Regions from separate parts of the Synechococcus sp. RS9902 genome, predicted to be linked through region 1. Evidence: predicted binding sites of a transcription regulator. Region 1 holds the regulator's gene; each other region holds the start of a gene.

Region 1 (3,523 bases):
CGTCGCCAACCTCGAGCCGGCCACAGCGCCCAGTAACGCTGTCTCGCCCTCAGGGTTGTTCCCTGCTCCGGAACCACAGTGAGATGGCCCAGCCGTTCCAGTCGCTGGATCCAGGCTCGGCTTCCCGTGCCATCGCCGATCAGGATGCGATCGAGAGCTTGGTCTTGATTCCACTGCTCCAACCAGGGTTCGACGGCCTCTGGGGCCAGCACATGCCCTTCGCGCACGAGGCCGAGCTGAAGATCGGCCAGCACAAGACCACATTTGCAGCGGCCTGGATCGAGAACGGCCACCCGTTTCATGGGGAGGCCTCAATGGTGACGACGACAGGATCGGCACTGTCGCTGACCCCTGCGGAAATCACGTCCAAGACCACGCTTTGGCTGGGCCCTTCCATCAGGGTCTGGGCCAGTTGGGAGAGGGCTGATCCATCGAACTGAAGGCCTTCGGTCAGGGATCCCCGCCGCTGCACTTCGGCATAGGCCGAGGCCAGGAGAAGGTTCAACCGTGTGCGAATGCCCTCTGGAGTGCGTTCATCGGGTTGCAGTGTGGTGGTGGCCAGCAAGTCTCCGCGTTGGGTTACCGGCCGGTTCGGACGCACCTCGGGGAAGGCATACACAGCTGTTTCGCCCCGCAGCACATTGGTGGCTGAGCGCAGCGAGATCACCCAGGTCTCCGGTTTGCGGATGATGCTTTGCAGGCGTTCCACATCGCTGCGCGGAACGCGGATCAACTGGCGTTCGGGTGCCTCGCCAGGTCGCACTTTCCCGTATGCGTTGAGATTGGCCTCCTGCAACAGCCTGTCGACAGCCTGTTTGGCCTGGTCCGGAGCATCGAGTCGAACCGTTGCTCTTGCCAAGGTCTGTCCGCTGCTGATCACCACCGATCCACGCCGTAAGGCGACCAGATTGCGTTCCAGTTCTTTGAGTTCCTTCTCACCGGCTCGGATGCGGCTGCGAACGCTGTTGAGTTCGGCTTCCGTGCGCTCGATGTCCGCATCGCGGGAGGCGATGTCCTGGCTAAGGCGTTCACGTTCGGCTTCGAGTTGGGCCAGCTCCTTCTGAAGAGGAGCCAGTTCGAGGCGCAGGGTGTTGGCCCGTTGCTGTGATTGCTCGAGCTCAATGGCGATCCGTTTGGTTTCCGTTTGGGTCTTGTCCCGTTCCCGCTCGGCTGCCTTTAGCTGCTGACGGCTGTCTTGGAGTTTCTCCTGTAGGGCATCCAGTTCAAACAGGCCCACCCGCAACTGCCGGCTCACCAGAAGCATCAGGCCAAGTGAGAGTGCGCTGATCAGGCTGCCGGTCAACACCGTGATCAACACTGCGGTGCGCCGTGGGCGCATGCTGAACAAACTCAGTCGCGCTTTGCCGACGCGGCTGCCCAAGCGGTCGCCCAGGGTCGACAGCACGCCCCCGAGCACCAACAGAACCAGAATCAGTGCCCAGCCGCTCATCGCTGCACAAGTCGGGCGATGGCAGGCCTAGCTGAAGCGTTTGGCCAGCGCGATCGGATCCAGAACCGTGATTTTCTTGCGGTCAATCTGAACCAGACCGGATTGACGCAAGTCTCCCAGCAGACGCGTGATTGTGACGCGTGTTGAGCCAATTGCTTCAGCGATGGCCTGATGGGACAGGCGCAGGTCGATGGTGATGCCCAGCTCATCGGCCACGCCGAAGTCCCTGCAAAGCACCAGCAGGAAGCTCACCAGCCGGGATGACATGTCCCGATGGGTGAGGGTTTCAATCATTGTCTCGGTCTGCAGAATCCGGCTGGAGAGACCCTGAAGCAAGCGCAGGCCAACGCTGGTGTCGGCTTCGATGGCGGCCTTCACGGAGGTCGCTGGTGCCGTCACCATTTCAACCCGGGTGAAGGCCACAGCGTGATAGAAGCGGTCGGACCGTTGACCAGTCAACAACGACAGCACCCCGAAGAGGCTGTTCTCGCGCAGCAGGGCCACGGTGATCTCTTCCCCCGATTCGTAGACGCGGGACAGACGAACAGCTCCCCGGCGGATCAAATACACCCGTTCTGCGGGATCTCCGGGGAAGAAGATGGTCTTGTTGCGATCCACCAGTTCACTGCTGGCGCCATCGAGATCCCTAATGATCTCCAGAAGGGAACGGTTGGCCGGTTCTGCGCTGGGAGCTGGAGCCACCATTTGCGGGGTGTATCGGCTGAAACCTCGGCTACTGGTCATGACAACCCCCTGGTGAAGCGAAGCTACGGAGCAAGCGATGCTTGCCATGTAGCGGTTATTACCTATTAATGCTGTGTTCGCCTGCGGCCTGGCGTTGTGCCTGCATCAGGGATGACAATCCCGGCTCAGCCAGATCCAGCAGTTCATTGAGTTGCTTGCGGCTGAATGGTGCTCCCTCCGCAGTGCCTTGGATTTCCAGCAAACGGCCATCGCCGGCCTGCACAACGTTCAGGTCCACCTCAGCTCGGCTGTCTTCGCTGTAGTCCAGATCCAGCAGGGCGTGGCCATCAACCAAGCCCACGGATACGGCCGCTACCTGATCGATCAGGGGCGATTGCTCCAGGACTCCTTGCTCCACCAGTGATCGGCAGGCCTGGTCCAGGGCGAGCCATGCTCCGGTGATCGAGGCCGTCCGGGTGCCGGCGTCCGCTTGGATCACGTCGCAGTCGATCAGCAAGGTGCGCTCCCCTAGGCGCTCCATGTCGATCACGGCGCGCAGGCTTCGGCCGATCAGCCGCTGAATTTCCTGGGTGCGACCCGAGAGTTTCATCAGCTCTCGTGATTGCCGCTGTGGGGTGGATCCGGGCAGCAACCGGTATTCGGCGCTGAGCCATCCCAACCCTTCTCCCTTGCGCCAGCTGGGGACCTTGTCCTCCAAGCAAACGCTGCAGAGAACCGCGGTTCGGCCTGTATGAACCACAAGGGAGCTCAAGGCAAACCCCATCGGATTCCAGGTCACCGAGAACGGTCGCAACTGTTGCGGGCGACGGCCATCAGTGCGTTGTTCAGGGGATTGGCTCATCGGTGGTGTGCAGTTCGTCAAGCCTCGCAGGCGGTTGGTTCTCGCCCTGTCCAAACACCATGGGTGGTGTCAATCCCCTTGTGGAATGTGATCTCGCCGCTACATTCAAGGTCTTGCCGGGGTCGCCCGGACAGATGCTTCCGTGATGACCACAAGCCTCGCCGACCCCCAATCCTTCCCGAATTCCCTGGATCGGGATCAGCAGGCCTTGCAGCGGGCGGGCCTGAGGCCCTTGCCTGCCGTCTCTGATCCGCCACCCCTACATCTGGTGGCTCCCGAAGGGCAGCTGCAAGTGCATACGGCGCCTTATCGAGGCAGTTTCGCCAGTGTTCTCAGCCAGGCCATGCGAGCTGCAGGCTTGGGCAGTCGTGTTCTGATCAGTCAGTTCCTCAAAGGCGGCGTGCAGCAGGGACCGGCCGGCCGGGTGCAGCTCTGCGGAGGCCTCGTCTGGCTGCGGCCGGCAGTGCCCCTCTGCCTCTCCTCGCCGGGGCATCCCGGTGGCGCAGAGGCGGTGGCTGAGGTTTGGT
Region 2 (3,523 bases), 1.2 Mb from region 1:
TCCTTTGCTTCAACCATCTCGACACCTGAATCTGCTGTGCGGGTGGCACCTCATCCACAGTGATCAGCTTGAGATTCCTCCTCCAATTCTGCTCCCAATAGCTCATTATATTCAGAGCGGGGCCTTGGAAAATATCTCTATTGGAGCTGTGGTTCTGTTGCGTAGACAACCATTGGCCCTACAGCAAATCCGCCAAGGCCATTCAGACCGCACTCAACAGACACCAAGAAATCCCACACAACACACAATCAACAGCCCACACAGACGCTCTCAGGGCTCATGCAGAGCAGGCCACGTCAATCGTCGTCATCGAGAAAATCCAGCGGAATCAATCCGAGCGGATATGAAAGAACAATCTACATCGATTTCAGTCGTTCATCAATACGCAACGCGGAGAAATAAAAGGATCTGTTAACACCACAGGGACGTGATTTCTTCATTGCAAAGTGACGCTTGACGCAAATGATTTGGGATTGGGATTTCACGAAGGAATTGGGTCTGGGAAGTTGTTTCGTCAGCTCTCAGTTTTCAATTGCCAACAACGGGAGTTGCACCCGTATGTTCAAGAAGAGGGTCGAGGTGATTGCTTTCAATCAATATTGGAGGGATTGCCAATGCGCGTTCCATCCCCCCTGGAAACGAACCTCCGACAATCCACCATTGACCACCACCCGCCCCGAGAGCCGACCAAGGACCATCGGATGACGAGATGGACCAAAAGCCGCCTCAGAGGTCAACTGGTATCGCAAAGATACATTCAGTAGGATTCATTGTTGAATTCATCACAGCCAAGAACCCAGACCCAGACTGAGTTCATCAATCCACGAGCAACCAATTTCCCTGGTTTGTATCGGCGTGAACGACACAGGGATTGACCGCATGGATATAACTGATGTGTAGCAACCGCTACCCACTACGTTCAGTCAGCACTCGTGTTGACCGCAGTTCGACTCAGGCCATGGAACGGGGACCTGAGCTTGCTTCGAGGAACCCATCATGACCCTGACCTATCGCGGCCAGAAGTACAACCAGAACAACGCTGCTGCATCCAACGTTCAGCGTCCTGTTCTTGTTTATCGCGGTCAGAAAGTCGCCAGCTGACAACAGCATGACGACCTCTTGCAAGCCCCGCCTCGGCGGGGCTTTTTTATGGCTTATTTGCCTTCAGGATCGGGCTGTTTTGCCTTCCAACGTTCAAACCAAACGGCGACGGCGAGGGACACACCCACGGCAAAGCCAGCACCAATCAGCACCACACCAAATTCCACCGGCATCAACACCACCTGTTGCTGCCCCAGATCATCGGACAAGAGCGTCACTGAACCAAGGACTGATACGCCTCATTGACGCGTCGAAACGCCTCAGCAGAACCACCGAGATCAGGATGGTGCTGCTTCACCAGTTTTCGATGCGCCTGCTTGATCTCAGCGAGGGACGCGTTGGCCTCCAAGCCCAACACCCTTAAAGCGGCACGGCGTGGATCACGGGCGTGGCCATCGTCCTGACGATCCGTTTGACGTTGGTCCGTTCGGGTGCGGCGACCCTGCCGCCTTGAACCTGATTGGTCCTGCCGCTGACGCAACTGCTCCACCACACGCTGTGGATCCTCATCCAGCCATTCACTGGCCCGCACCCCAAACAAGGCAAACGCCGCCAGAACGGCCGTTGTTTGCTTGTTCGGCTTGGCTCCCACCGCCGCCATGAGATCTGTTCCCAGCCCCCGAACCAACCGATCCAACCGCTGTTCAAGGGTTAAGTGGGCAGGGAAACCACTGCGGTTGAGCTGGTCAATCAACAGCTCCAATCCGCGCTGACGCAATGCCGTCCATCCCGGCTGCTGAGCCAGGGCCTGCCCCCAGGCCCGCACCTGTTGGCTGCTGATGCGCGGTGGAGCTTGTGCCGATGGCTCACTCCAGGGGCGATGGGATCTGGGCTCCGTACGAATGCGTTGGCGTTGCTGACGTTGCAGTCGCTCCAACTCACGGTTGAGCCGCAACACCTCGCGACGCAAAGCGTCGTTCTCCGCCAGCAACGCCTCAACATTGCTGGTGACGCGTTGTTCAGGGCGTCCGCCTGACCACTGACGCGGATCAAAGCCCAAAGCGTGTCTCCCGCCTCACCACGGCAACAACTCACCATTGGCATGCCAGAAGCTGCCGCTGGTGGCCATGGTCAAATCATCGATCCGGGCCAACAGCCCCTTCACCGACTGCTCGGGGGGGATCCCGCTGGGATTGAAGCGAATCATGCGGGTGCGCACCAATCCGGGATGCAGGATCGCCACGGCGATGCCCCGCGGTTCCAGATCAATCGCCAACGACTTTCCGGCCATGTTGAGCGCCACCTTCGACATCCGATAGCCATAGGAGCCTCCCGAACTGTTGTCGTCGATGGACCCCATGCGGCTGGTCATCAGCACCAACTTCGCTCCGTTGGGCATCTGATCCACCAACGCCCTGGCCAGCAGCAAAGGAGCAAGGGCGTTCACTTCAAACTGGCGGCGAATCCCGGAGGGATCCAAATCCATCAGGCCCATCGACTGCAAAATCCCGGCGTTGAGGATGACGCCATCGAGGGGCAAACCATCCAGTCGCTGCACCAGGTCATCAATGGCTTGGCTGTCGCTCAACTCAAGGCCGGCTTCCACCCGCACCCCCAGGCACTCCAGTTCATCACTGGTTTGACGGCAAACGGCCACCACGTCATCGCCACGGGCTTTGAGCTGCCTGCAGTATTCCAAGCCGATCCCACGGTTTGCGCCGGTGACCAGAAACGTCGCCATCGGGAGGTTTCAGCAACCGCCATCCTGCCGGCTCTTGCGTCGATCCCCTGACGCGATCACGCCGGGAAATCCCCCTCGACGCCGTACTGATGCAAACACTGTTTCACCGTGAGCACGGAGACCGTGCTGCCGGTCTCTGCATCCACCAGCAGATAGGGGCAGCCTCGGAGCACGCAGCGTCGCCGTGCGTCGATATAGGCATCAAAAGCGTTGGCATGGGAACACTCCTCCACCCAACCTTCACTGCTGAGATACCGCGTGAGGATCATGCCCACAGGCCCCTGGGCCACCGGTTATGGCTCAGGACATTTCACATCCAAGAAAGAGCCTTGAAGTCTTCGGGATCACAACGGCTCTGGAAACGCCGAAGCAAGCCAGATCAATGGGGTTCAGCTGATCCCTGCACAACGGTGACCACCTGGTTCCAGGTGGCATGCACCACGCGATAGGTCTTCAACGTGGCGCGCGATTTGGTGCGGGCATTCACAAAGGCTTTGAACTCCGTTTTGAAGCAGATCTCCTGGATCCACTGCCCTCCTGTATCAAGCCTCTCGATGCAATACATCAGAGATTTAGCGGTTAAAAACATCACAACCGCAAAACATTTGCTGAGCACAAAATCGAAAGGTGCTGTTCGGGATCAATCAAAAAAAAGCCCCCGCGCTTGGCGGAGGCTCAGGTGGTGTGAGGAGTCGACGATTTTGCAACTGCCGACACCGATTTCATAGCTCGATTTCAGAT
Region 3 (3,523 bases), 340 kb from region 1:
GGCCTCCGATGACCCGGAGAGTTATGCCACCAGTAATGGTCAGCCGATTCAGGACAACATGGCGCGCATCGGCGGCCATTGGCCCTCCCTGGCCTCGGCTCGCCGCTCCGATGAGGCCTATGCCGCTTTCCTGGAGTTGCATGTTGAGCAGGGTGGCGTGCTCGAGCAACGCGGCGATGCCATCGGTGTTGTGGAGGGTGTTGTTGGTCAGCGTCGGTTCAGCATCAATGTGAGGGGCCAGGCCAATCACGCCGGCACCACACCAATGGGGTTGCGGCAGGACGCCCTCGTGGCGGCCTCGCGTCTTGTTCTTGCCGTCGAGGCCATGGCCTCCCGTCATCCCGGAGATCCGGTGGCGACGGTGGGTCGACTAGAGGTTTGGCCCAATGCCGCCAATGTTGTCCCCGGCGCTGTCGCCCTGACCGTTGACCTCAGGGATGTGGATCCCACCGTTCTCGAACAGTTGGTTGAGGAGTTAATGCAGCATGTGGAACGCATCGGTGTTGAAACCGGCTGCCCGATTGCGGTGGACCCCCAGTTCAGCGTTGATCCCACCCCTGCTGACCCTGTGGTGATGGCCACGATCGCTGAGGCCGCAGCCGATCTCGGCTTGTCCCACAGCCATCTCCCCAGCCGCGCCAGCCACGATGCCCAGGAGGTTGGCCGCCGTTGGCCGATGGGCATGATTTTTGTGCCCAGTCGGGGCGGCCTGAGTCATTCCGCTGCAGAGTTCACCAGTGACGAGCAGTGCTGGGCGGGCACCGCAGTGCTGCTGGAAACGTTGCTGCGGCTCGACCGTCAGCTGCCGTGACCTTTTCGATCCTGGCCCGGGACCCCAGCAACGGTCGCTTTGGCGTGGCTGTGGCCACCTGTCACCTGGCCGTTGGATCCACCGTGCCCCACATCCGCGCCGGTGTAGGTGCCGTCGCCACCCAGGCCCACACCAATCCGTATCTGGGGATTTGTGGTCTTGAGCGCCTTGAGCAGAGTTCCGATGCCGAGAGCGTTCTGGCCAGCTTGCTGGCGGATGACCAGCACCGAGACCGGCGTCAGTTTCACCTGATCGACCTGGACGGTCGCACGGCCTGTTGGACGGGGCAGGATTGCGGCCCTTGGGCAGGGCATCGCCATCAGCGTGATCTGTCTGTTGCCGGCAATTGCTTGGTGGATGAGGGTGTGTTGGCGGCGATGGAACAGGCCTTTCTCACCAGCGACCCCAGCTTGAAACTGGGCCGCCGTCTGATGATGGCTCTGCAGGCCGGGGAAGCGGCGGGCGGTGACCATCGCTCTCCGTTCTGCACCTCAGCAGCGGTGCAGGTGAGTGGTGAAGCTGCTTTTCCGCTGTTGGATCTGCGTGTTGATTTCCACGACTGCGCCGTGGAGCAGTTGATGGAGGTGTATGAGCGCAGTCAGGCCCTCTGGGCCCAGGAGTGGAGGGATGAGCTGTCGGAATTGCCGATGCTCAACCGCTTGGTGGCTTGAGTATTCAGAGTCGATAAGCCATTAAAAAAGCCCTGCAACGCAGCCGTGTGCAGGGCTTCTGGGGAATTCAGAAGTGCTCAGCTGGGGACGGATGCTTCCCACTCCACATTCAGGCCGGCCTGACGTGCGTCGGTGATCAGGTCATCGATGCAATCCATGCCAAAGGCGGCTTGCCCAGACAGCAGGGCATCCCATTCCTGAGACGGAAAGTGGGTTTGCAGCCAGAACACGCCATGCACGCTGGAGGGACTCACTTGCACGAGGCCCTGGTCGAGGCGAGAGGTGATGAGATCCAACGTCTTGGCTGAAGCTGGATCTATTACGCCTCAATCCTCGGAACTGGAATGTTCGAGTTGCTACGGATTGAGAAGTTGGCCTAGCGGGTGTAGCGCACGCCGCGGTACACGAGCTGCACCGGAGTGCTGTGGTTGTTGATCTGGCGGGCTTGATACACGTTGCGGCGGTAAACCAGCTGTACCCCAGGCTTGCCCTGAGTGGCGTTGTTTTGCTGGTATTGATGCCCGCGATAGAGAAGGGTGGTCATTGGATGGTCCTCGAAGCAAGCTCAGGTCCCCGTTCCATGGCCTGAGGCGAACTGCGCTTCGCGCGATGCGAAGTGAACGATCGGTAGCTGTTGCTACAGAAATATTGAAGCCCTTGCAAATGCCGAAGTGGTGTTCAGGTTGATACCTCTTCAGAAAAGTTTTTGGTTTTGTTTATTTTTGTCCGTAGGAATTAGTGGGTCTGGCTGATCTCAATCAGTTGATTGAGCGCAGCACTGAAGAAGTTTCGGCCTTGTTCCTGAAGCGTGGTGCCCAGCCTGCGCCAGTCCTGGCTCAGGCGATCGTGCCCTTCAGCTCCAAGGGCGTTCACCACGTAGTCGTGGTCGTTGGCGATCCAGCGTTCAAGCGCTTCACCGTCGATCTCGAGGTGGCATTGCAGGCCAATGGCGTGGGCTCCGATCCGAAACACCTGTTCGGCGCAATGCAGTGAAGAACCCAGCAGGGTTGCATCAGCCGGGAGGTGGATGCGATCACCATGCCAATGCAGCACCAGGCTGCTGCTTGGTTGCCCCTTGAGCAGGGCCTCATCACTGGGATCCGCGACCCAGTGAATCGCGCCGAGCCCCAGTTCCTTTAGCTGCTGCGGTGGTGCTCCCACCTGCAGCGGTTGCACGGTCCCCCCTGCAGCCACAGCCAAGAGCTGCGCCCCCAGGCAGATGCCCAGCACCGGTCGGCGTTGCTGGTGCCAGGCCCTCAACCAGTCCAGTTCCTGCTGCAACCAGTCCATGCCTGGTTGCTCGCGGTCGTTCACGCTCATCGGGCCACCGAGCACAAGGGCGATGCTGTTGGCACACGCCCTGGGGTCCGGCAGTGGGTCCCCCCGGTCGGGCCTCAGGATCTCGAGTGTCAGGCCCCGCTGCCGCGCTAGTTCTCCCACCAGTGCGGCGTCTTCGTGGTCCACGTGTTGGACCACCAGCAGCGAGGGGCTCAAAGCAGTAGGTAGCGCTGGGCCAGGGGCAGCACCTCGGCGGGCTCGCAGGTGAGCAGTTCACCGTCGGCGAACACCTCATAGGTCTGTGGGTCCACGCTCACCTTGGGCAACGCTGAATTCAGCTTGAGGGCGCTCTTGCCCACGCTGCGGGTCTCCTTCACCGCCATGCAGGTGCGCTCCAGCCCGAGCTGGCGTTGGATGTCGGCATCCATTGCCGCTTCGCTCACGAAGGTGAGACAACTGGGCGCGAGGGCCTTGCCGAAGGCGCCGAACATCGGCCGGCCGTGCACCGGGCCGGGGGTGGGAATCGAGGCGTTGGCATCGCCCATCTGGGCCCAGACGATCGAACCGCCCTTCACCACCAGTTCCGGGCGAATGCCAAAGAAGCCTGGCTTCCACAGCACCAAATCGGCGAGCTTGCCGGTTTCGATCGACCCCACTTCGCTGCTGATGCCGTGGGCCAACGCCGGGTTGATCGTCACTTTGGCGATGTAGCGCTTGAGCCGGTGGTTGTCGTTGCGAGCCGAGTCTTCCGGCAATGCACCGC
Region 4 (3,523 bases), 330 kb from region 1:
CATGAGGGATCAAAGCCAGCGGCGCAGGCCGCCGCGATGCCGTCCTGCACCTGGCGCACCAGGCGGTCTCCAGCCACGGCACCACCCTGGAGACCAGCCATGCGCGCCGCTGCCTCCCCTTCCGCCGCATCCAGGCTGATGGTGATTCGATCCAGCCCTGCGGCACGCAACGCCCCCGCCATCGGTTCCGACAACAGCACCCCGTTGCTGGTGAGCGCCACGGTCTTCAAACCAGCGATCGGATCCGAACGATCCCGCCTGGCCTGGGCCACCGCCTCCAACAACGGCAACAAGCGCCGGCTCAACAACGGCTCTCCACCGGTGAGCCGCAGCGTCTGTGCCCCCAGGCGCGCGGCCACACGAATCACGCGCATCTGCTGCTCCAGCGTGAGCAGGCCAGGGGGCTCCTCCAGATCCGGACAGCAGTACGGACAGGCGAGATTGCAACGGGCCGTGAGCGACAACCGCAACACCCCGATGGGCCGGTTGAGGCGGTCTGCAAGCGGCAGCGACGTGCTCATCCCTCCAACGCTGCCAGATCTGCAGGGCAGTTGGCATTCACCAACGCCTCTGCAGGCAAGCGCACCGCCTGATGGGGAACGCAGGTCAACCAATCCATCCAGCGCAACTCTCCGCGTTGCAGTTGCTGATCAAGGCAGGAGCGGAAAGGAGAACCGGAGGGGATCACCGCCAGCAACGGCTGCAGCCGTTGCCCGTCATGGGCCACCGCTGCTTGATCCGGGGCACGATTCCAAGCTGCGATGAGTTGCTGGACAACGGCGGTGTGCAAACGGGGCATGTCCACCGGCAGAACCAACAAAGCCTCCCCAGGCCGAGACGGCAACAGCCTGGCCAGCGCCTGCAGAGGGCCATTCCAGGGAGGGGGCTCCAGCAGCACGGAACATCCCGGCCGGTGGGCCAGAAGCTCTGCGTGGGCGGGATGACGACTCAACACCTGCACCGGATGACCGAGCGGCAACAGCTGGTCGACCAGGGCCGTGAGCCAAACACCACCCGAGGGATGCGGCAGAAGGGCCTTGTCACGCCCCATGCGACGGCTGCTTCCGCCACTGAGCACACAAACCCGCAAGCCTTGGTTCACATCGCCGACCAACAATCTGCACCAGCGGAGTCCAAGAACGCACAAAAGTTGCAACCGCTACCAAATCGCTGCGGCACAAGATCACCTGATCTGATCAATCAGCCCCATTGATGTTTGCTTGGCAACACAAAAACACAAATCGGTAACCAATCTGACCAAACAAGGGGTCGGCGAATTGATTAACTGCGCGGGTCAAACGGATTCTCTTTTCGACCGTTTTGCCATCCCCGGGCACCTTTCCTTTTGAAGCCCGAGGTTCCCTCTCTTCTCCTCAATGCTTGGCGACCTTTGGTCGTTCCAGGGCAGGTACCGAACCCTTCACCTGACCTGGATCGCCTTCTTCCTGACCTTCGTGGTCTGGTTCAACCTGGCCCCTCTGGCCACCACCGTGAAAGCGGACCTCGGTCTGACCGTTGGTCAGATCCGCACCGTGGCCATCTGCAACGTGGCCCTCACCATTCCGGCGCGCGTGCTGATCGGCATGCTGCTGGACAAATTCGGACCCCGGATCACCTACTCCTCGATCCTGGTGTTCTCGGCGATTCCCTGCCTGCTGTTTGCCTCCGCTCAGGACTTCAACCAGCTGGTGGTGGCCCGTCTGCTGCTCTCCATCGTTGGCGCCGGCTTCGTGATCGGCATCCGCATGGTGGCCGAGTGGTTCCCGCCCAAGGAAATCGGCCTGGCTGAAGGCATCTACGGCGGTTGGGGCAACTTCGGATCCGCCTTCTCCGCCCTCTCCATGGTGGCCCTCGCTGGCTTCCTCTCCTTCTCCGGCGGCTTCGAACTGCCCACCGGCGCTGTTCTGAACTGGCGCGGTGCCATCGCTCTGACCGGCATCGTCTCCGCCGTCTACGGCCTCTTCTACTTCTTCAACGTCACCGACACCCCCCCGGCAAGACGTATCAGCGCCCTGAGAAAACTGCAGGTCTGGAAGTCACCTCCATGCGCGACTTCTGGGGTCTGCTGGGCATGAACGTGCCCTTCGCAGCCATCCTCTGCGTGCTCTGCTGGCGCCTGTCCAAGGTGGGCTTCCTCACCGCAAGCACCTACCCCCTGGCCCTCGGTGCCGTTGCCGTCTGGTTTGCCTTCCAGACCTGGGGAATCATCCGCACCAACCGCGACCTGATCCTCGGCAACAAGGTTTATCCCAAGGAAGACCGCTACGAGTTCCGCCAGGTGGCGATCCTCGAGCTCACCTACATCGTGAACTTCGGCTCCGAACTGGCCGTGGTTTCGATGCTGCCCACCTTCTTTGAAACCACCTTCGATCTGCCGAAGGCCACCGCCGGAATCCTGGCGTCCTGCTTCGCTTTCGTGAACCTGGTCGCCCGCCCTGCTGGCGGTCTGATCTCCGACAGCGTCGGCAGCCGCAAGAACACCATGGGCTTCCTCACCGCCGGTCTCGGCGTGGGCTACCTGGTGATGAGCATGATCAAGCCGGGTACCTTCACCGGCACCACCGGCATCGCCGTTGCCGTGGTGATCACCATGCTCGCCTCCTTCTTTGTGCAGTCCGGTGAAGGCGCCACCTTCGCGCTGGTGCCCCTGGTCAAGCGTCGCGTCACCGGTCAGGTGGCCGGCCTGGTGGGTGCCTACGGCAACGTTGGTGCTGTGACCTACCTGACCATCTTCAGCCTCCTACCGATGTGGATGGGCGGCGGCGGCGAACCCACCCCCGAGGTGATCGCGGCTTCCAACAGTGCCTTCTTCCAGATCCTGGGTGTGGCCGGTCTGATCGTGGCCTTCTTCTGCTTCTTCTTCCTGAAGGAGCCCAAGGGGTCCTTCGCAGACCTGCACGAAGGCGAAACCGCCTGATCCATCAACCTCCGCAGCACTTTGTCGCTGCACAACGACCCGGAGCTTCGGCTCCGGGTTTTGTTCTTTTTTTGGTTCCTGCATGACCAACTCACCCCGCAGTGTGCGCAGCCAGTGCCCCTACTGCGGCGTTGGTTGTGGCCTGGAGCTCTTGCCTCCTGCCGTGAAGGGTGAGGCCGTGAAGCGGGATGCTGAGGGCAACCCGATGTGGACCGCCCGCGGCGACCGCGAACACCCCTCCAGCCTTGGCCAGGTCTGCATCAAGGGCGCCACCATCGGCGAAACCCTGGCCCCAGGCCGCCTGCGCCAACCCCTGTTCCGCCAGACCCTTGAGGACGACTTCGCGCCGATCAGCTGGGACAACGCCCTCAACAAAATCACCGGCCAGATCCAAGCGAGCGTGGCCCGGCGCGGCAACGCCGATGGCATTGCCATGTATGGCTCCGGTCAATTCCACACCGAGGATTACTACCTCGCCCAGAAACTGCTGAAAGGCGCCCTGGGCACCAACAATTTCGACGCCAACTCACGGCTGTGCATGAGCTCAGCGGTGGCGGGCTACACCCGCAGCCTGGGCTCCGATGGTCCCCCCTGCAGCTATGAGGA

The links. Region 1 encodes NtcA, which controls nitrogen genes in cyanobacteria. Its sites were predicted from a motif close to GTANCNNNNGNTAC; they were not measured.
Region 2: SynRS9902_RS08650 (DUF4278 domain-containing protein) is a predicted target of NtcA. The motif match lies at 897-910, and genes of this name have one in related genera.
Region 3: SynRS9902_RS13140 (DUF4278 domain-containing protein) is a predicted target of NtcA. The motif match lies at 2,110-2,123, and genes of this name have one in related genera.
Region 4: SynRS9902_RS13205 (molybdenum cofactor guanylyltransferase) is a predicted target of NtcA. The motif match lies at 1,150-1,163, and genes of this name have one in related genera.

Annotation. Positions count from the first base shown of each region.
Region 1 is NZ_CP047949.1:271,307-274,829, forward strand. It holds gene SynRS9902_RS01290 (resolvase) at 1-302, opposite strand, end outside; gene SynRS9902_RS01295 (DUF3084 domain-containing protein) at 299-1,450, opposite strand; gene ntcA (global nitrogen regulator NtcA) at 1,478-2,194, opposite strand; gene rph (ribonuclease PH) at 2,253-2,996, opposite strand; gene SynRS9902_RS01310 (cob(I)yrinic acid a,c-diamide adenosyltransferase) at 3,142-3,523, shown strand, end outside.
Region 2 is NZ_CP047949.1:1,571,220-1,574,742, forward strand. It holds gene SynRS9902_RS08650 (DUF4278 domain-containing protein) at 997-1,101, shown strand; gene SynRS9902_RS08655 (hypothetical protein) at 1,155-1,319, opposite strand; gene SynRS9902_RS08660 (J domain-containing protein) at 1,316-2,101, opposite strand; gene SynRS9902_RS08665 (SDR family oxidoreductase) at 2,117-2,782, opposite strand; gene SynRS9902_RS08670 (hypothetical protein) at 2,839-3,072, opposite strand; gene SynRS9902_RS08675 (hypothetical protein) at 3,162-3,371, opposite strand.
Region 3 is NZ_CP047949.1:2,408,551-2,412,073, reverse strand. It holds gene SynRS9902_RS13155 (Zn-dependent hydrolase) at 1-811, shown strand, start outside; gene SynRS9902_RS13150 (DUF1028 domain-containing protein) at 808-1,482, shown strand; gene SynRS9902_RS13145 (hypothetical protein) at 1,560-1,778, opposite strand; gene SynRS9902_RS13140 (DUF4278 domain-containing protein) at 1,859-2,026, opposite strand; gene SynRS9902_RS13135 (type 1 glutamine amidotransferase) at 2,218-2,976, opposite strand; gene ureC (urease subunit alpha) at 2,973-3,523, opposite strand, start outside.
Region 4 is NZ_CP047949.1:2,422,269-2,425,791, forward strand. It holds gene SynRS9902_RS13200 (GTP 3',8-cyclase MoaA) at 1-521, opposite strand, end outside; gene SynRS9902_RS13205 (molybdenum cofactor guanylyltransferase) at 518-1,114, opposite strand; partial or broken gene SynRS9902_RS13210 (NarK family nitrate/nitrite MFS transporter) at 1,377-2,917, shown strand; gene SynRS9902_RS13215 (nitrate reductase) at 3,000-3,523, shown strand, end outside.